2 regions of the Colwellia sp. MB02u-14 genome follow, and region 2 is predicted to be linked to the other one. Evidence: predicted binding sites of a transcription regulator. Region 2 holds the regulator's gene; the other holds the start of a gene.
What was found. The regulator FNR, encoded in region 2, switches genes on or off when oxygen is low (the NO sensors DNR and NnrR bind a similar motif). The targets are predictions, from matches to a motif close to TTGATCTAGATCAA.

Region 1 (10,359 bases), on a different contig from region 2:
ATTAACCCTTCGTTTTGTATTGATAACCTGCTGGATAAAGAATACCAAAATCATTTAGGTGGCTATAACCGAGTGAAAGGCAGTGAAATTACACTGAGGGATCGTTTACCTGCTGAAGGTACAAGTGGTTGGGCTGAAGTGACATACAGCTTTTAACCTGCTAACACTGAAATAATGATAAACATTGGCGCTTACCGATAAGTGAATATAGCTTATGGGGAAGGCCTTTCATTGACTATTAATTTTTATCTCTTTGACTCTTGATTCATATCAAAAAAACTTGTTACTAAAACGTAAACTGCGACATTTAGTCACACTACAAACCCCTTAAATTTCATTACTATAACTTTAAATATCTTTGGTTATAAAATAAAAAGAAGTTATGAAAACCACAACAAAAATATCAATTTTTACACTGTTCATTAGCCAATGCGGTACCTCTTTAGCAGCTGAAACACGTGCGACAAAAGTTGAATTGAACGATTTAGAACGAATTACCGTGACCGCAAACCGCAAAGAGTCCCTTGATACCGATCTCGCCATGTCAGTACACAGTATCGGCAAAGAAGAGTTAGCTATTGATAACGGGCAACATGTTGCAGAATCTTTGAATAGCCTTTCAGGCGTATTCATCGACCAACTTTCTGGTGGGCAAGGGCATAAAGCCTCTATTCGTATGCCAATAAACACCAGCGGTTATTACTTGTATTTACAAGATAATATTCCACTGCAGTCTCCTGCTTTTTTTAATCATAACGCCTTATGGTGGTCGAGTTTTAATTCAAATGTGTCGCGCATGGAAGTCTTAAAGGGAGCGGGTACTGCGCTTTATGGTTCAGGTGCTGTTGCGGCGACCATTAATATATTATCTGCTGATGTTGCTGAACAAGCTGAAACGTCTATGGACTTAATGTTAGATGAAGACAAGTATTCAAAAATACAGTTAAATCACAGCAATACAATTTCAGATGAGCAAGGCTTTACGTTAGCCGGTTCTTATTTAAACAATGAAGGCTGGCGTGAACATACCGGTTCAAAAAGAGCAGAAGTCACTTTTCGCCACGAACTTGAAATCTCAAGCAATGAACATTTAGTCACCTCGTTTGTTATTTCTGATTTAGAACAGGAAATGGCGGCGAGCTTAAGCGAAGACTTATATAAAACTGATAAAACCCATTCAGGTCTATCTGAAGAAGTATTAGCCAGTGATCCATTAAGAAAAACAGCATATATGCGACTTTCAGCACAATGGGATAAAACTGACGGTAATTACTTTTATTCAGTTATTCCTTATTATCGCTCTCGTACTAATGATTACACCGCAACATGGAACCAAAACATGCCAAAAGTTGAATCTGAGGTTAAAACATTTGGTTTACTGGCATTAGCTAGTTTTGAACATCATGATGGTAGTGAAACGATTATTGGTACCGATATCGAATTCACTGAAGGGAGGCAGTTGTCATACCAACCACTTGATTTTACTACATCAGGTTGGGGGGCTGACACTTTTACTAAAGGTGAGAAATTCTATGACGATACCACAAAATATTTGGGGTTATCACCTTACATTCAGCATACACGTACGTTAAGCGATAATCTCGATCTAACCTTAGGAGCACGTTACGATTACGCTCAATACGAATTCGATAATAATCTTAGTCTTTACGGAGATATTGGTCACGGTCATTTAAGTCTAGAAAATCGTGATGACGACTTTACTCATTTAAGCCCAAAAGCAAGTTTGAATTACCATTTGGGTGACGATAGTAGTCTTTATTTACGTTATGCGAATAGTTTTCGCTTACCAACGGCGAGTAGTCTTTATCATTTAACGACTAAAGATGATGGCAATGCTAAAGCTGTTGATCCAGAAGTTTCAAACACCTTTGAGCTTGGCTACAAAGTTAATTTAGAAAAGGTTAATTTTGATTTCGCTGTTTATTATATGGATGTTGATGACGGTATTGTTCAGGCGTACAACGATGCAGGGCAACGTTATTTAACTAACGCAAGTCGTGTTATTCATCAAGGTTTTGAAGCGGCAATGTTGTGGCAAATTTCTGAAAAATTTAACCTCAGTACAGCTTACACCCAAGCAAAACATGAATTTGATCAACATGATGAGTATTCAGGCAATGAAATGGCGATGGCGCCTGATTATATTGTGAATGTACGTTTACGTTATCAGCCATCACTTTTATTACGATTTATCAGTATGTTAGAGGTTCAGTCGATTGGTAAATATTGGCTAGATGATGCCAGCAGCCGAGATGATGAAGGCAATGACAGAATTTATCAGGGTTACACAATCATCAATCTAAAAGCACGCTACCAAGTATCTAAAAAACTTGCTCTGCATGCACGGTTATTAAATTTAAGCGATAAAGAGTATGCACAAGAGGCTTCTTATCGTTATGGAAAAACTACGTACTCACCGGGTGCGCCTCGCACTGTTTATTTTGGATTAAATTACCAATGGTAATAGGAAAGTTAACAATGAAAAATTTTCAGAAGCGCTTTAGTTTAGTGGTTGTTTTTTTAGCCATTGCTTGGTTGCCTAATACGCAAACTTTTGCGGCCGAACATGATCACCAAGCGATGATGGCTAAACAAAAAAAAGTCACTGTAGATAATAAATGTAATGATGCTGAGATTGCGTGTGCAAAAACGGTGACGTCGGCATTTGCACCTAATGGTGATTTATGGCGATTATGGGTAAACCAAGACAAATTAATCGCTCAAATATCCCAAGATAACGGTACAACGTTCTCACCACATAACGTATTAGATATACCTGCTGAAAAAATATCAGCTAGGAACGAGAATCGTCCCAAAATAGCATTTGATAATATCGGTGGTGTTTACTTGTCGTGGGCAATGGCACGAGAGAAAAAATACACCGCAGATGTGCGCTTTAGTTATTCAGATGATTACGGAAAAAAGTTTACGCAACCTATTACGGTGAACAATGATAATTTATTAGCCGGACATAGTTTTAATGAAATGCTGGTTAATGACAATGGTGACGTTAGCATCGTTTGGCTCGATGGTCGCCTTTCCCATCAACAGCGTAAAACAGGTAAAAAATCAAAAGGGTCAGCACTTTATTTAGGACAAGCTAATCTTAGAAGCACCAAGAATAATAGTGCAGTTATTTTTACTAACCAACCGTTAGCAAATGATACGTGTGTTTGTTGTCGGATCGCTATGGATTTTAATCAGCAAGGCGAACTGGCTATTTTTTGGCGACAAATATATGGCGATAATATTCGTGAATTTGCTTTGTTAACAATGGGCCACGATGAAGATAAACCTAAGCAGCCTTATCAAATAAGTTACGATCACTGGCAAATAAATGGCTGCCCTCATCAAGGTGGGGCGATAAGTATTGATGACAAAAACCGCTACCATATGGTGTGGTTTAATCAAGGTGATGTAGGTAAAGGTATTTTTTATGCGTCGAGTGTTGACCAAGGTAATACATTGACTAAGCCTATTTCAGTGGGGGATTTTTCTGCGCAGGCATCGCATCCACATTTGAATAAAAATAACGACAATATCGATATTGTTTGGACACAATTTAATGGTGTTGAACATCAATTAATGCACCAGCGTTCAACCAATAATGGAGAGTCCTTTAGTTACGTAGTGGTATTAGCTAAAGCAAAAAATGGTGCTGATCGTCCTTTTATTATAAAAAAAGGCAAGGTGAGTTATGTTTCATGGCAACGTCCTAAGCAAGGGCATTGGTTCAGCGCGTTATGAGTAAATTTATCTGTGCATGTTTAGTTTTTTTTATGATGTCTTGTAGCGTTTCACAAGCACAAAATCAAGTTCCTAAATTGAAGTCTTTTAGCCTTCAACCTATTAGTGATGAGGCTTTGAAAGACTTAAAACAGCGGAAGTTAGGAAAGCGTTGGTTATTAGTTTTGTGGTCATTAGATTGTCCAGCGTGTTTTAAAGAGTTAAAACTTATTCAGGCCATTCAAGAAACAGAAAAAAGTACAGCATTAAATATTGTTTTCATTAATACAGATGACAATCGCGGCATTCAGTTTGAACGTAAGCAGATACTAGCTTTTTATAACATGCAACCCTATGAAAATTTTTATTTTGTTGACGGGCAGGCGGACAAAAACCGTTATCAAATTGATCCTAACTGGTATGGAGAGTTACCACGTAGTTACTTTGTGAATAAAGCGGGAAAATTTCAGGGTAAAAGTGGCTTGCTTGGTGAAGAGTCAATAAAGACATGGCTGTTAAATGACTGATTTTTTACTCATGACCAGAATTAATTTTTTGAAGGCATCAATAGAGCTTACAGTAAAACGATGACGGGCTTCTTTAACTATTGATGCCATCATACCATCGACACGTGGGAGCACATTTACGGTTGTAGATTTTCTTGTCTAGGGGAAATGCACATAAAAAGCGACTCATGTTTTTTATACTAAGAATATAGATCGTTTGTTAGCTAATGAAATTTGAAAGTAAATTAGTGGATAGATTATTATTTACTGATTTAGATCAATTCCGCTGTCATATACGCTTGCTGAAAAGTTAATAGTAAAGTAGAATTAAATGATAATCATTATTATTTGAGTTGTTGTTTATGACCCTTTCACAATTAACGCGTACCCAGCGAGCGGTGATCAGAACGTTACCGACAAATTTCGATTTAACGTCAAAGTTAATCGAGCAAGGATTTGCGTTGAAAACTGAAATATCATTAGCCCATAAAGCTCCATTTAATGGGCCACTTGCCTTTCACCTTCATGGTACTAAGATTTGTTTAGCGCCTAGTATTGCTCAACAAATAGGTATAGAAATAGTCTAATGTCACAAGCTTTACATTTGGCTCTAGTTGGTTTTGCCAACTCAGGAAAAAGCACTTTTTTTAATGCCTTAACGGGTGCGAAACAACAGACTGGAAACTGGACTGGTGTTACTGTAGCGACAAAGCAGCATCATTTTTCATTTAATAATAATCAAGTTTTACTCTCAGACTTACCTGGTATTAGCTCTCTTGCAACCCGAGCTGAGCAAAGTAAAGATCTGACTATTACCCAAGACTTTCTTAAAAATAAAGGCATTGATTGTTTGATCAATGTTGTTGATGCGACGCAATTAAAGCGCCAACTGTATTTAACCACACAATTACTTGAACTCGGTTTACCCTTATTACTGGTTATCAATAAATCAGATCGCAAAGAAGCTCAAACAGTTAACACCGATATTTTAGCCAAAGAACTGGGCTGTAAAGTTATTATTGCCAATAGTTTAGCTAAAGATACTTTAAAGAAAGTTGAAGAGGCTTTACTTGAATTACCTAAAGCGACTCAACGTCCTAAAAAATTAATTTTATCAGCAAGCATTGTTAGTAAACTTGCTGATCAAAATTCAACTGAAGCCTTGATTGACCTTGAATGTGGCTCTTGTAATGATCAAGGTGCTTGTCAGCAAACGAATACTGATGCTATTAGTATTATGCAGGCGCGCTATGAATTCATTCAGCAATTATTAATTGATATTAAAAAAACTCTGCCACACTCAAAAAAAGAACCTGCGATAAGTTTGAGTGATCGCCTTGACCATTTTATTCTTCACCCTTGGTTAGGTGTTCCTGTTTTCCTGGGTATGATGTACTTATTGTTTATGTTTGCTATTAATGTAGGTAGTGCTTTTATTGATTTTTTTGATATTTTAGCTGGCGCTATTTTTGTTGATTACCCTCTACATTTTTTATCCAGTTTTGATTTACCTCAGTGGCTGCTCACTCTCATTGAAGGCGCTGGTTTAGGTATTCAAACCGTTGCCACCTTTATTCCGATTATCGCTTGTTTATTTATTGGTTTATCGATTTTAGAAAGTAGTGGTTACTTGGCGCGTGCTGCCTTTGTTGTTGACAGTGCTATGCAAAAAATTGGTTTACCCGGCAAAGCTTTTGTCCCTTTAATTGTTGGTTTTGGTTGTACTGTTCCTGCGGTTATGTCAGCACGAATTCTTGACAGTGAGCGTGAACGTATCACTACGATAATGATGTCGCCGTTTATGTCATGTGGTGCGCGTTTACCCGTATATGCGTTATTTGCGGCTGCATTTTTTCCTGACTCAGGTCAAAACTTAGTTTTCCTACTGTATTTAATCGGAATAGCCGCGGCTCTTTTTACCGGCTTCTTATTAAAGCATACGGTATTAATGGGTAAAAACTCTGTTAATATTATGGAATTACCGCTTTATGAAATACCTAAACTTTCTTATCTTGTACATCGTGTGTGGCAACGTACTCGTTCATTTATTTTGGGAGCGGGTAAGACGATTGTTTTAGTGGTTTGTGTCCTTAACTTCTTTAACTCATTAGGTACTGATGGTCAGTTTGGTCACCAAGACTCTCAAGAGTCTGTATTAAGTAAAAGTGCTCAGGTTGTTACCCCTTTACTTGCACCGATGGGAATTAAGGAAGACAACTGGCAAGCAAGTGTCGGTATTATTACGGGTTTGTTTGCCAAAGAAGCGCTAGTGGCTACTTTTAATAGTTTGTATACTGATACAAATGCTGAGAACGAGGCATTAAAATCGATGCCTGAACTGTGGAATGATGCAATAGATTCAATAAAAGAAAACTTATTAGGTATTCAAGCTGACGACCCTTTAGGAACTGATATTGGAGATGTATCAAACTTACATACTGCAGCAGAACAACAGGGTGTTAACGAGGGAACCTTTACGGTTATGCAAGCGGCATTTGCCGGAAAAATTGGGGCATTTAGTTACCTGTTATTTATTCTACTGTATACACCTTGCGCAGCGGCAATGGGTGCAATTAAAAGTGAAGTAGGAACTCGTTGGGCTTCCTTTGCAGCTTTATGGAGTTTTTCACTTGCCTATTTGGCGGCTACATTCACTTACCAAGTGGCTACCTTTATTGATAATCCGTTGTCAGCGGGCGTTAGTATATTGGTCGTTATTGGTGTTTTTGCGGCGATATATTATTGGTTAAAACGTTTTGGAAAAAGTATTTTAACAATACCTACGCAGGTTTCTTATTATTAATTGAACTTAGGTTGTTGCTTATTAAATACCGATAATTTATTTATCGGTATTTTTTTGAGCAAAATACTTGTTAGCAAGCTTTGTAGCTAACTGACAAGGCTGAAACGTCTATTTACTGATAGGCTAAAGTTGATTGAGAAGTAAAGTGTTATAAATAGGGAGATAAACTTCAATAAGTAGCTTGAACGAGTAAGAGGTTGAACACTATTTATTAGCAAAGCCAGTCGCCTCACTTTATTATCCTTTTGGTGATGATATTAAAGTCTTTAACGTAAAAAATAAAATGTTTGCGACAATTGCTCATGGCTCTACGGCTAAAAGTGCCAACGTTGATAACCAAGCCAAGCAATACTTTTGGATGAATATAAAGTGTGGGCCAAGCGAAGCCGAAATAATACGTGATATTTTTCCCGCGATTATCTCTGGATATCACATGAATAAAAAAATTGTAACAGTGTCATTTTAGACGATTCAATTTCACAAGGCGAGCTTGAACGGATGATTGATAAATCATATATACTGGTTGTTAGTAAAATGACGAAAAAAGATCAGGCATCTATTTTTCTCCACCTTTGATGATTGCAACAATCGAATAAGTAGTTTATTTTGAACAAGTATTTACCTTAAATGGTAATTTTATTTTACTATTACCGTTCTAGTTAATAAGTGACCATTTGCCTTAAAGTTTTTTTCTATCTTTCGTGGTTTATGCTTAACTAATAGGGATTAGAAAACGCTATTTAATGTGAAGGAAAAAAGTTGAAATATTTATTTTTAATGACTACGGCAATGTTGGTTATGTTTGATGTATTATCGAGTCAATTAATCGTTAACGTTATTGATACTCGGGATAAGGATATCAATGATATTGTTGTATACGCTCGACCAATTGAGGGGATTAAACATTTACCTCTTAATACTAATGCACTTTTAATCAACCAAAAAGATAAAAAATTCTCGCCTTATATAACGGTGCTACAAAAAGGGCAGGCGATTAAATTTGTTAATCAAGATGATATAACTCATCATATATATTCGGTATCGGGTGAAAATCGCTTCGAATTTAAGATTCAATCTGGTGTAGAACAAATGACCGAACCTATGCTAGTAGCGGAAGAAATAGCGATGGGTTGTAATATACATGACTGGATGAGCGGCTATACTTTAGTGGTTGATACACCGTATTATGGAAAAACAGATGATTTGGGACAACTAACCTTTACCCTGCCTCATACCGGTGAATATGTAATTACAGCATGGCACCCGCAATTAGATGTCGAAAATAATACGATCAGTCAATTAGTTACTGTTGATAATTCTATTAATAATGTGACAATTGCACTGCCAAAAAAATTATTACCTATACCTGAACAAAAAGGGCAAGATGAATTCAATTTTATAGAAGAGTACTAATATCAAATGAAGCTTTTAAAAGTACGTAGTTTGCAAAGTAAAATACTTATTCTATTCATATTTCTATTGCTAATTGTGCAATTAGTGTCATTTTTTTCAACTTATCAAGCGAGTCAAAAATTAGAGCGTACTCAATTAAACAATCGTATTATCAATGCGACAAATGTTTTTAAAACTCAAATAAACAATCGACGTTATTATTTATCGGCGTTTGCAGAAACTGCAGCTAAAGATTATGGCTTAAAATCTGTTCTAGAAGAAGATAATAAAAGCTTCTTAATTGCACTTAATAATCACCGAAAAAGGATTAACAGTAATCTTGCCATGGCATTCGATATGGATGGTATTGTGTTTGCACAATTAGTGACTTATAAAACACCAGATGGCAAAGAGAAAGTTAAAATTGGCGCAGGGCAAGGTCAGCTATTTGATCAACAAAATGATTTCATTGACGAAGACAATGCCCAACTAGTTAAGCTTAATGGTCAGTTGTATCAGTTAAGTTTAGCTGCCATTAAAAGTGGCGATCGTACAATTGGCTGGATTGGTTTTGGTTATTTAATTGACACCGAATTGGCACAAGAGCTCGCCAGGCTAACAGATGTCAATATCGCTTTCGCTATTGAATCTGATACAGGTTATCTAATTACTGCGAATTCAGCCGAAGAACGTTATCCCATAGATAGCAATTTGTTTTCAGCGATCATAAAAAAAACAGAGAAACACTATATTTATCAGCAATATTCTCTTGGCTCAGTTGGCAGTGATAAACTCATCGCTTTGTTATTTAAGTCAAAAGTTGATGTTTTGAAAACAGTCGGTGTGCAGTGGGAAAATCTGGTGCTATTGATTACTTTGACACTGGTACTCTCCATTATTAGTGCGTTAGCTATAGCCAAAAGTATTACCCGACCTATTACGCAATTGGTTAGCCAAGTAAAAGCGATTACCCATGGTGATTATGATGGCAATGTAGCGGTTGAAGGAAGTGAGGAGCTTTATCAGTTATCAAACGAATTTAATCATATGACTAAGGCCATTGTATCAAGAGAAGAAACCATTAGTTTTCAAGCATTTCATGACCCACTTTCGAAATTACCTAATAGAAATGCACTCATCAATGAATTGAATAAGCGAAAAGTAAGCAACCTCGATTTTCTCGTGATCCAAACTTGTTTCATAGGTGCAGCAGATATTACCGACACTCTTGGATATAAAGTGAGTGACGATGTGGTATTGCAAGTTTCGAATCGGATGTTGAAAAGCCAATTACCGATTGCCTGTTTTCATTTAGGTAATGAAAACTTTGTATTGCTCGTTGAAAACCAATCCGTGTCACCGTTAATTGAACAGTTGCTAGCTGAATTGAACATTCAATGTCAGTTTGAGAGCATTAGTCTGCACTTACAGTTTGTTATTGGTGTGGCTGTTTCTACATTACATAATGGGCATAATGTCGATGAATTATTACAAAAAAGTAATGTTGCTTTGCAGTATGCAAAAAAGAATAAGAAGAGTTTTCAAATTTACGAGCCACAATTTGATATCAATGCACTTGAACGCTTGTTTTTGACCAACAGTTTAAAGAAAGCGATAGAGCAGAACGAATTGGTATTATTTTATCAACCAAAAATGACTTTGGACACAATGACAATTAGTCATGTTGAAGCTTTAGTGCGTTGGCAACATCCGGATAAAGGGCTGATCCCACCCGATTCATTTATCAGCATCGCTGAAAAAACAGGACAAATGGGGGCGCTAACTCGGTGGGTAACAACAGCGGCAATTAACCAATACGTGAAGTGGCGAAATCAAGGAGTAGATATCAGCATTGCTATTAATATTTCAGCCGAAAATATTTTAGATAAATCATATCCTGATTTCGTTATA
Region 2 (10,359 bases):
ACTAAAAACGAGTAGAATGAAAATCAATAAAGAAAGTTGTTGGTACCTTGCTTTTACTGGCGACTTTATTTTCTATTGTTAACCATAACCGCCATATCATCTTATCCTCAGAGCAACTGCCCAACATTGTTTGTGCAAGAAAATAAGCGCTGTTTTTTTTAACTTCTTTGTTAAAAAACAGGGGTATCTTGCCCATAAACATGGTTTTTCCTTCCATATAGCCAACAACACTATATGAGTTTTCAGAGCGGATATTATCGTTAAATAGATGATCTTTTTTAAATTCCACTCGTATACTAAAGGGTAATTCTGTCAGGACTTTGTCGACGTTAAACGTAACTAAAAGCGTGCCAAATGTGGTATCAACTTCACAAGTACTTTGTGAAGTAATACATTGAAATGGTTGCTTTGGTTTTTCAATGACATGATTAGGTTCGCAGCCAGCGCTACTGAAGAAAAAAGAAACGATAAATAGTCTTTTATATATTGATATTTTAATGGGAAATACTCTCTTTAATACTTTATGTGTATTATTTATACAAAGCCTTGAAATATTATTGATCTACAACAACATTCACTGCATATTTTAATGACTTTTCACTACAAAATTATTACTATATACCGGAGATTTTTTATCGTTAGGTGAAATTTTTATTTTCAATGATAACTGTCACTAGTACTTAGTTTTCTTAAGTAGAAAAAATCGATTTACGTTTATAAATATAACTGCGGAAACCATAACATGTCACAAAGTAATGCGTCATCAGTAGACTACAATTTTGATGTTGTACGTCAATTTACTGTAATGACAGTAATATGGGGAATCTTCGGTACGCTTGTTGGTGTTTTAATTGCGGCTCAGTTAATTTGGCCTGCTTTAAATTTTGAAACACCTTGGTTAACCTATTCCCGTCTTCGTCCACTACATACTAATGCTGTTATCTTTGCATTCGGTACAAGTGCCCTATTTGCTACTTCTTATTATGTTGTTCAAAGAACCTGTAAAACAACACTATTTGGCGGCAAACTTGCTTCATTTACCTTCTGGGGATGGCAATTAGTTATTGTACTTGCTGCAATAACCCTTCCTATGGGTTATACCTCAAGTAAAGAATATGCTGAATTAGAATGGCCCATTGATATTTTAATTGCTGTTGTATGGATTAGTTATGCCATTGTTTTCTTTGGTACGCTTGTCAAACGTAAAACGTCTCATATTTATGTCGCTAATTGGTTCTTCGGTGGCTTTATTCTTACTGTTGCCGTATTACACATTGGTAATTCAATGGTAATTCCTGTTTCTATGATGAAGTCTTACTCAATATACTCGGGTGCGATTGATGCAATGATGCAGTGGTGGTACGGACACAATGCCGTTGGTTTCCTATTGACTGCAGGTTTCTTAGGTATAATGTATTATTTCGTACCAAAACAAGCTGAACGCCCAGTTTACTCTTATCGTTTATCTATTGTTCATTTTTGGGCATTAGTCTCATTATACATATGGGCAGGCCCTCATCACCTTCATTATACGGCACTTCCTGATTGGGCTCAATCTGTAGGTATGGTAATGTCTATTGTATTATTCCTTCCTTCTTGGGGTGGTATGATAAACGGTATAATGACGCTTTCAGGTGCATGGCATAAACTTCGTCATGACCCCATTTTACGTTTTCTGATTGTTTCATTGTCTTTTTACGGTATGTCTACCTTTGAGGGACCAATGATGGCGATTAAATCTGTAAATGCGTTATCTCATTATACAGATTGGACTATCGGTCATGTTCATTCTGGTGCTTTAGGTTGGGTAGCAATGGTTTCAATTGGCGCTATGTATCACTTAATACCAGTACTCTTTAATCAAGGTCGTATGTACAGTATTAAATTAATCAATGTGCATTTTTGGTTACACACAACGGGTATCGTTTTATACATAGTTGCTATGTGGATATCAGGTGTTATGCAGGGGTTAATGTGGAGAGCTGTTAATACAGACGGTACGTTAACTTACAGTTTCGTTGAAAGTTTAACGGCTTCATATCCATTCTACTTTATTCGTTTCGTTGGTGGAGTGTTAGTTGTCGCTGGTTTCTTATTGATGGCTTACAACATGTTCAAAACTATCTATGCTAAAGACGACAGTCTTAAGCCTGTAGCAATAGGTTAGGAGGCCGACTATGAAAAATAAACATGAAAAATTTGAAAAAAGTGTTGGTTTGTTTGCGATTTTCACTGTTCTCGCGATAAGTATCGGTGGTTTAGTAGAAATAACCCCGTTATTTTTTCAAAAAGCAACCACTACGCCTGTTGATAATCTTAGACCTTATACCGCATTAGAGATGGAAGGTCGTGATATTTATATCCGTGAAGGTTGTAACGTTTGTCACAGTCAAATGATCCGCCCCTTTCGTGCTGAAACAGAGCGTTACGGTCATTACTCTGTTGCTGGTGAAGGCGTTTGGGAACACCCTTTTTTATGGGGTTCTAAACGTACTGGTCCTGATTTAGCCCGTGTTGGTGGTCGTTATAGTGATGATTGGCATAGAGCTCATCTACTTGACCCTCGGTCAGTAGTTCCAGAATCAAACATGCCTTCATTTAAATGGTTAGCTGAAAACAAGTTAGATGGTGAATTAACCGAAAAGAAATTAACAACATTTAATTTCTTAACGCGCAATCGCAGCCATAAAGATGAACAAGGTAATCGTATACCGTTATATTCTGCAGATGATTTAGCTGGTGCTAAAGCGGCTGTTAAAGATAAAACGGAAATGGAAGCTCTTATTGCTTATTTGCAATCTCTCGGTCATGCGTTGAAATAATGATGATAGATTATGGCACCCTCAGAGGGTTAATAGCTTTATTAATATTGGCACTATTTATTATTATTGTGGTTTGGTCTTATTCTAAAAAGCGTAAAAACGCTTTTGATGAAGCAGCAAACTCTATCTTTGAAGAAGATAAAGAAAAGACTGAACTTAGTGACGTAAATAGCAAACAGGAGAGTAATAAAAATGTCTAGCTTCTGGAATATATGGGTTTGGGTTCTCACCCTAGGTACGTTAGTGGGTTGTTTTACACTTCTACGCTATTGTTTAAAGAACTTTGCAGGTGTTCCTGAAGGTGAGTCAATGGGACACACTTTTGATGGTATCGAAGAATTAAACAATCCATTACCACAATGGTGGAGTACATTCTTCTTGTTAACCATTATCTGGGCTTTTGGTTACCTAGCGCTCTATGGTTTAGGTAATTGGACAGGCTTTATTGGTTGGAAAAGTTCTAACCAAGGGATTTTGAGTCTCGCTGAGTCAAAGGCACAAGTAATCGCTGCAAAAGAAAATGGCTATTTAGTACAATACGATCGAGAAATTGAAGCCGCTGACATAAAGTACGGTCCAATTTTTGATGGCTATGCCGCACGTACTATTGAAGATCTTGCCACTGATAAAGAAGCGTTAAAAGTGGGTCAACGCCTATATTTACAAAACTGTTCTCAATGTCACGGGTCAAATGCAAGTGGTACAACCGGCTTTCCTAACCTAACAGATAAAGACTGGTTATACGGTGGTGATCCTCAATCAATTAAACATTCTCTCTTATACGGTCGTAATGCTAATGGCATGATCGCTTGGGGCGCAGCATTAGGCGGTGACCAAGGCGTAAAAGAGGTTACCGCTTATGTATTGAGTTTGAGTGGTCGTGAAGTTGACGTTGCAAGTGCAGCGGCAGGTAAAGAAAAATTTGCATTATGTGCATCTTGTCATGGTGCTGACGGTAAAGGCAGTTTAGCGATGGGTATTCCATTGGGTGCGCCAAACTTAACCGACAACATTTGGCTATATGGTGGTTCTCAACGAGCCGTTGAGTCATCTATTAAAAATGGTCGAGCTGGTGTAATGCCCGCATGGAAAGATATTTTAGGTGAACAAAAAATACATCTTGTTAGTGCCTATGTGTACAGTTTATCACAAAAATAACTGCGCTTAATTAGTCTCAATGTAAAGGCCTTGCCGTATTATTACCGCAAGGCTTTTTTATATTTTCCAAGCCAAGAATAGTTAGTAAATTGATCGTTTTTTAATAGTTCCCAATAGAAAAAAGTCGTATAATACAATCACTTTTATCAACTGAAATTTTTACATGAAAACATCTTGGTATAAAGAGCCTTGGGCTTGGTTCGTTTTTATTCTCCCTGCTACTGCGGTTGTTGCTGGTATTTCGACTTACTTTATTGCTAACCATAATCCCGATCCATTAGTCGTGGGTGATTACTATAAAAAAGGTAAAGCAATTAACCTAGAAGTCTCTAAAGTAAAGCTTGCCCAAAAATTAGGGATGCGCTTTGCATTAAAACTGCAAGATAACGAATTAATTATCAAACCTACCGGTATTGATAAAGTATTCCCGGTGTTAAATCTTAATTTTTATCACCCCACTCTTGCTGATAGAGATTTCTATTTAGCACTCACGCCTGACGGTAATGGCTATTTTAGGCATGTATTTGATGAAACAGTAAAGGGAAAGTGGCGCTTAACTATGACTCCTTTTGAAAATCACTGGAAAATTCAAAACACGATTACCTTACCCCAAAGCGAGTTTATCGATATTATTCCTAATATCAGAGAAGCAAACTAATATCGTATAGCTTCTTCTAATTTAGGTGCAGGGCAACCTCACCTAAGCTATAAAAATAGTAAACAGGTATATAATACTCCTTATTTCTTTGGCTATGAATATATGAAAACACTTTGTTATCACTGCGGTGAAATTGTCCCCAATGGCCTAAATTTATCATTGAAAATAGAGCATACCCAACAGCCAATGTGCTGTATTGGTTGTCAGTGTGTTGCACAAGCAATTGTTGATAACGGTTTAGGTGAGTATTATCGCTTTAGAACAGCACCCGCACAAAAAGGTGAACCACTGATACCTGAGCAGTTACAACGTAATAAGCTACTTGATGATGACGACTTACAAAGTGAATTTACTTATAAAACCGATGACTATAACGAGGCTATTCTTACCGTTGATGGCATAAGCTGCGCAGCTTGCGCTTGGCTTATAGAAATGCAACTTATCAAGGTTAAGGGATTAATCAACATAAATGTTAATGCCACAACACAGCGCGCGACAATTCGTTGGGATAATAATAACGTTCAATTGAGTGAGTTGATTAACCGTATTGCCAAAATTGGTTACCAAGCACTCCCATTCAAAGCAAGTACCGCAGAACAACTGAACAAAACTCAAAGTAATAATTACATCAAGCGTTTAGGTATTTCTGGCATTTTGATGATGCAGGTGATGATGATTGCCTTTGGATTATACTTTGGCGCTTTTTCAGGCATGGATGAGTACAACTTAATATACTTACGTTATGCAAGCTTATTTTTAACCATTCCTATTGTTACTTATGGCGCGTTACCCTTTTACAAAGGCGCGATTAATGCGTTAAAGATAAAGCGCTTATCGATGGATGTACCAGTCGCTATCGCTATTTCTCTCGCATTTTCAGCCAGTGCATGGGCGACCATCACTCAGCAAGGTGAAGTCTATTTTGAATCTGTGTCAATGTTCACCTTTTTATTGCTTATTGGTAAATTTTTAGAATTTAGAGCACGAAGTCGTGCAGCCGAAGTTTCAGCTAACTTGCTTAAGCTAATGCCAATGACGGCAACAAAGCTCATTAATGAAGACGGTATCAAAAAAGAAATACTGGTTCCTGCCAAAAAGCTTTGCCCTCTTGATATTGTTTTGATAAAACCTGGGGAAGTTGTCCCTGCCGACGGCACCATTATCTCTGGTAGTAGCCAGCTTAATGAAGCCATGTTATCAGGCGAGCAATTACCCTTAAATAAAGCCGTGGGCGATATAGTCTTTGCCGGTACTATAAATGGTGACGGTAATATTAACGTTGAAGTAAAACACCCTAGTGAGCATTCTTTTTTAAGCCAACTCATACGATTAAGTGAATCATCTCAAGCACATAAGCCTAAATTAGCGAAATTATCAGATAAAATAGCACAATATTTTGTTGCCGTTATTTTACTGACCGCCATAGGTACCGCTCTATACTGGCATCAACATTTACCTGAGGAAGCCTTTTGGATCACCTTGTCTGTTCTTGTTGCTACCTGTCCCTGCGCTTTGTCTCTTGCCACACCCACTGCGTTAACATGTGCGACCACACGCTTAAACCGTGAAGGCATCATGATAAAATCAGCACATGTCATGGAGACATTACCCAAGATAACCACCATTGCCTTTGATAAAACCGGTACCTTAACCTCGGGTGATTTTTCTATTAATCAAACTCAACTTTTTGATAATGAGCATTATAAATATAGTGAACAGCAGGTTTTATCTATAGCAGCCGCACTTGAGTCTTATTCAGAACACCCCTTAGCCAAACCGTTTAAATTATTCCGTGATTATTCATACACCACTGAACAGGTAGAAATTAAATCTGGTTTTGGCATTCAGGGTAAGGTAAATGATAAATACTATCGGATCGGTAAACCACAATGGCTGCTAAGTGACACAAACAAATCAACTGAATTTGAAACCGCTTCATGTTTATTATTAGAAGATAATGAATTAATAGCTGCATTTTATTTAACCGATGAGATCCGTGAAGATGCTAAAAATCTCTTAGGTAATTTGAAGAAGAAAAATATACATACCATTATGCTATCAGGTGATCACGCCGTGGGATGTAACAAAGTTCAAGCATTACTTCATTTAGATGAAGTACACTGTACTTTGTCGGCGACAGATAAAATGGCGATTATTAAGCAACAACCCAATGGTTCAACCATTGCGATGGTGGGAGACGGCGTAAATGATACCCCGGTGTTTGGTGCAGCTCATATTTCTATTGCGATGGGTAGTGGTACTGATATAGCTAAAAGTGGCGCAGACGTTATTTTATTGAATAATCGTTTAAAGTCAGTAACAACGCTGACACGTGTCGCCAGTAAAACCCGCCGTATCATTTGGCAAAACTATTTATGGGCATTTGGTTATAATGCTATCGTATTACCACTTGCCGTAGCAGGTTTCATTACTCCATACATGGCTGTAATAGGCATGTCGGCGAGTTCAATATTAGTCATCACCAATTCATTACGTTTACTCAAAAAATAATCGTGACACAAAAATAGAGAATAAAGACAATGAGCATTATTTATATTTTAATCCCTATTGCGATAATACTAACGGCCTTAGCCATATATCTATTTTTTTGGGCAGTAAAAACTGAACAATTTGATGATTTAGAAAAACAAGGCATGAGTATTTTATTTGATGATAACAACGATAAAAGCGCTGAGAATTCGCCTGAAGCTAACGGTATAGAAAAAAAAGACAATGATACGGGTATTAAGTAACTAATATGCTAAGTATTGATTATTTATCTGCTTTTATCATTGGCTTATTAGGTTCGGGCCATTGCATTGGTATGTGTGGTGGCATAACCACTATGCTAACATCAGCTATATCGCCTCAACATAAGGTAAGTGATCAATTTAAACTGGTCAGTGCTTATAATTTTGGCCGTATTTTTTCTTATACCTTAATTGGTGGTATTGTTGGATTTAGTAGTTCGATTGCTGCAAAAAATATTGGTGTACCCTTAGGTTTTCTTCGACTGTTCGCGGCAGTATTTTTAATATTACTGGGCTTATACTTGGGTCAATGGCTAATGTGGCTATCGAAAGTTGAAAAAATAGGTAAAGTCTTCTGGCGCTTTTTATCACCATTAAGTAAGAGGTTTATCCCTGTAAAAAATACTAAACAAGCTTTAGCATTAGGCGCTATTTGGGGATGGTTACCTTGTGGTTTAGTTTATTCAACCCTAACTTGGTCTTTAGCGAGCGGTAGTACCCTAACTGGCGCCTTGATAATGACATGTTTTGGTTTAGGTACCTTACCGGCGTTGTTGAGTATTTCATTAGGTTCTTTTGGAATAAAGTCTTTGTTAACTAACATGAAATTTAAAAAAATAATGGCCTTTATGATAATTATGTATGGAATATACAGTTTAATGATTGCATATCAACAGTTGTTTTAATATGATCGAAATTATTAAAGATAAATAAATCATTTAGGTTAATATGTATAAAAAGCCATGTTCTACATCTCAGCACATTCATTGTCAAAATTGTAGTATCAGTGAGCTATGTTTACCGTTTTCTTTAAATGAGAAAGAACTTGATACGCTAGACAGTATTATAGACCGTAAACGCCCTATTCATAAAGGTGAACAAATCTTTCAAGATGGCGATAAAATGCAAGCTTTATACGCTATTCGCTCTGGGACATTTAAAACATTCACGGTAAATGAACAAGGCGAAGAACAAATTACCGGTTTTCATTTAGCCGGCGATTTATTAGGTTTCGATGCTATTGCTGAATCAGAACACCCTAGCTTTGCAAAAGCGCTAGAAACATCAATGGTTTGTGAAATACCCTACAACACACTTGATGCATTATCGAATACTATGCCAAAGTTAAAAAAACAAATTCTGCGCATGATGAGTTCGGAAATACGCTCAGATCAGGAAATGTTAACCTTACTTAATCGTAAAAATGCTGAACAACGCTTGGCGACATTTATCTCAACACTGGCGAGTCGTTATCATGCGCGAGGGATGTCAGCAACGGACTTCCGCTTAACTATGACGAGAAGCGATATTGGTAATTATATTGGCCTAACGGTAGAAACCATTAGCCGATTATTAAATCGTTTCCAAAAAAATGAATTAATTGGTGTCGAAGGTAAGCTTATTACTATTTTAGATATGGATAAACTTAACGAGTGTGCTTCACTTTAGTTTCTATATAAATTTATAAAAAATGCTTAACACTGATTATGTTGAGCATTTTTTTATTGAAATATTATGATGTAAAGCAAATAACATGTACCAAATATAGTCTATTGTTAATGTTATTAGTATTTAATGCGTTACGGAGTAAATGTATGGAAAAGTATAAAAAAATATTAGCCGTTATTGACCCAACCACTGAAAATCAAAAAGCATTAAAGCGTGCTATTGAATTAGCTCGCTATAGTGGTGGAGAAATCACCGCATTTTTAACCATTTATGATTTATCTTATGAAATGACGACGATGCTTTCTGGCGAAGAACGTGAAGCAATGCGCCAGTCTGTTATTAATGGTCATCAGCAATGGTTAGCAGAAAAAATTTCTAAAATTAATCACGAAAATATTAACATAGACATTTGTATTATTTGGCATAACCGTCCATTTGAGAAAATAATCAAAAAAGTGCTTGCTGAAAATTTTAATATTGTCATCAAAGGCACACATCAACACGATAAGCTAAAATCTGTTATTTTTACACCAACAGACTGGCATATTCTCAGAAAATGCCCTTGTCCAGTATTACTTGTTAAAGATCATAGCTGGCCAAGTGATGGTAATTTGCTTACCGCACTTAACATGGGCAGCGACGATGAAGAGCACAAAGCACTTAACAAAAAATTAACTCAAGAATCGATGGCTCTCTCATCGCTCATTAAAGCTAATATCCACTTAGTTAATTCTTACCCGGGTACGCCCGTAAATATTGCCATTGAAATCCCAGAGTTTAATGCCTGCGAATATAACGAGACCATGTTTAACCATCATAAAAGTGCAATGGAAAGTCATGCAAATAATTACAACATCCCCATTGAAAATACTTACGTGAAAGAGGGCTTACCTGAAGATGTTATTCAAAGTATCTCTAACGAGATCGATGCAGAATTAGTTGTTTTAGGTACCATTGGCCGTACAGGAATTTCAGCTGCATTGATCGGCAATACCGCAGAGCATGTAATTGACCGCTTAAACTGTGATGTATTAGCCATTAAACCCGATGGCTACATTTCGCCTCTGGCATAAGGTCTATTAGCATTAGGTTTAGATCTTTGAATATAAATTAAAAAGCCAAGAGTTTTCTTGGCTTTTTGCTATACTACGCGCCGTAAAAATCGATATTTTTTCATTATAAATAGCACTAGGAAACACTATGAGCGCTCAATCAGCGACACCAATAGCATCTTTAACAGCCAGCCAAAAAATACAGCTGAATAAACTTGAAAAACGCTTAAGACGCCATGTTGGTCAAGCTATCGCACAATATAATATGATAGAAGATGGCGATAAAATAATGGTTTGTGTCTCTGGGGGCAAAGATAGTTATGCCCTACTCGCTATTTTAATGTTGTTAAAAGAATCTGCACCCATTCATTTTGATATCGTGGCAGTTAACCTTGATCAAAAACAACCTGGTTTTCCTGAGCATATTTTGCCCGCATACCTAGAATCGTTAGGTGTTGAATATAAAATAG

Region 1: H4J52_RS03280 (FeoA family protein) is a predicted target of FNR. The motif match lies at 4,521-4,534, and genes of this name have one in related genera.

What each region holds. Positions count from the first base shown of each region.
Region 1 is NZ_JACGUX010000047.1:28,542-38,900, forward strand. It holds gene H4J52_RS03265 (TonB-dependent receptor) at 383-2,485, shown strand; gene H4J52_RS03270 (exo-alpha-sialidase) at 2,500-3,768, shown strand; gene H4J52_RS03275 (redoxin domain-containing protein) at 3,765-4,274, shown strand; gene H4J52_RS03280 (FeoA family protein) at 4,616-4,840, shown strand; gene feoB (ferrous iron transport protein B) at 4,840-7,056, shown strand; gene H4J52_RS20235 (MmcQ/YjbR family DNA-binding protein) at 7,313-7,522, shown strand; gene H4J52_RS03295 (hypothetical protein) at 7,816-8,469, shown strand; gene H4J52_RS03300 (EAL domain-containing protein) at 8,476-10,359, shown strand, end outside.
Region 2 is NZ_JACGUX010000065.1:39,846-50,204, reverse strand. It holds gene H4J52_RS07080 (hypothetical protein) at 2-289, opposite strand; gene ccoN (cytochrome-c oxidase, cbb3-type subunit I) at 743-2,167, shown strand; gene ccoO (cytochrome-c oxidase, cbb3-type subunit II) at 2,178-2,822, shown strand; gene H4J52_RS07065 (CcoQ/FixQ family Cbb3-type cytochrome c oxidase assembly chaperone) at 2,822-3,022, shown strand; gene ccoP (cytochrome-c oxidase, cbb3-type subunit III) at 3,015-3,980, shown strand; gene H4J52_RS07055 (FixH family protein) at 4,144-4,638, shown strand; gene H4J52_RS07050 (heavy metal translocating P-type ATPase) at 4,741-7,149, shown strand; gene ccoS (cbb3-type cytochrome oxidase assembly protein CcoS) at 7,179-7,391, shown strand; gene H4J52_RS07040 (sulfite exporter TauE/SafE family protein) at 7,397-8,074, shown strand; gene fnr (fumarate/nitrate reduction transcriptional regulator Fnr) at 8,118-8,837, shown strand; gene uspE (universal stress protein UspE) at 8,984-9,910, shown strand; gene ttcA (tRNA 2-thiocytidine(32) synthetase TtcA) at 10,038-10,359, shown strand, end outside.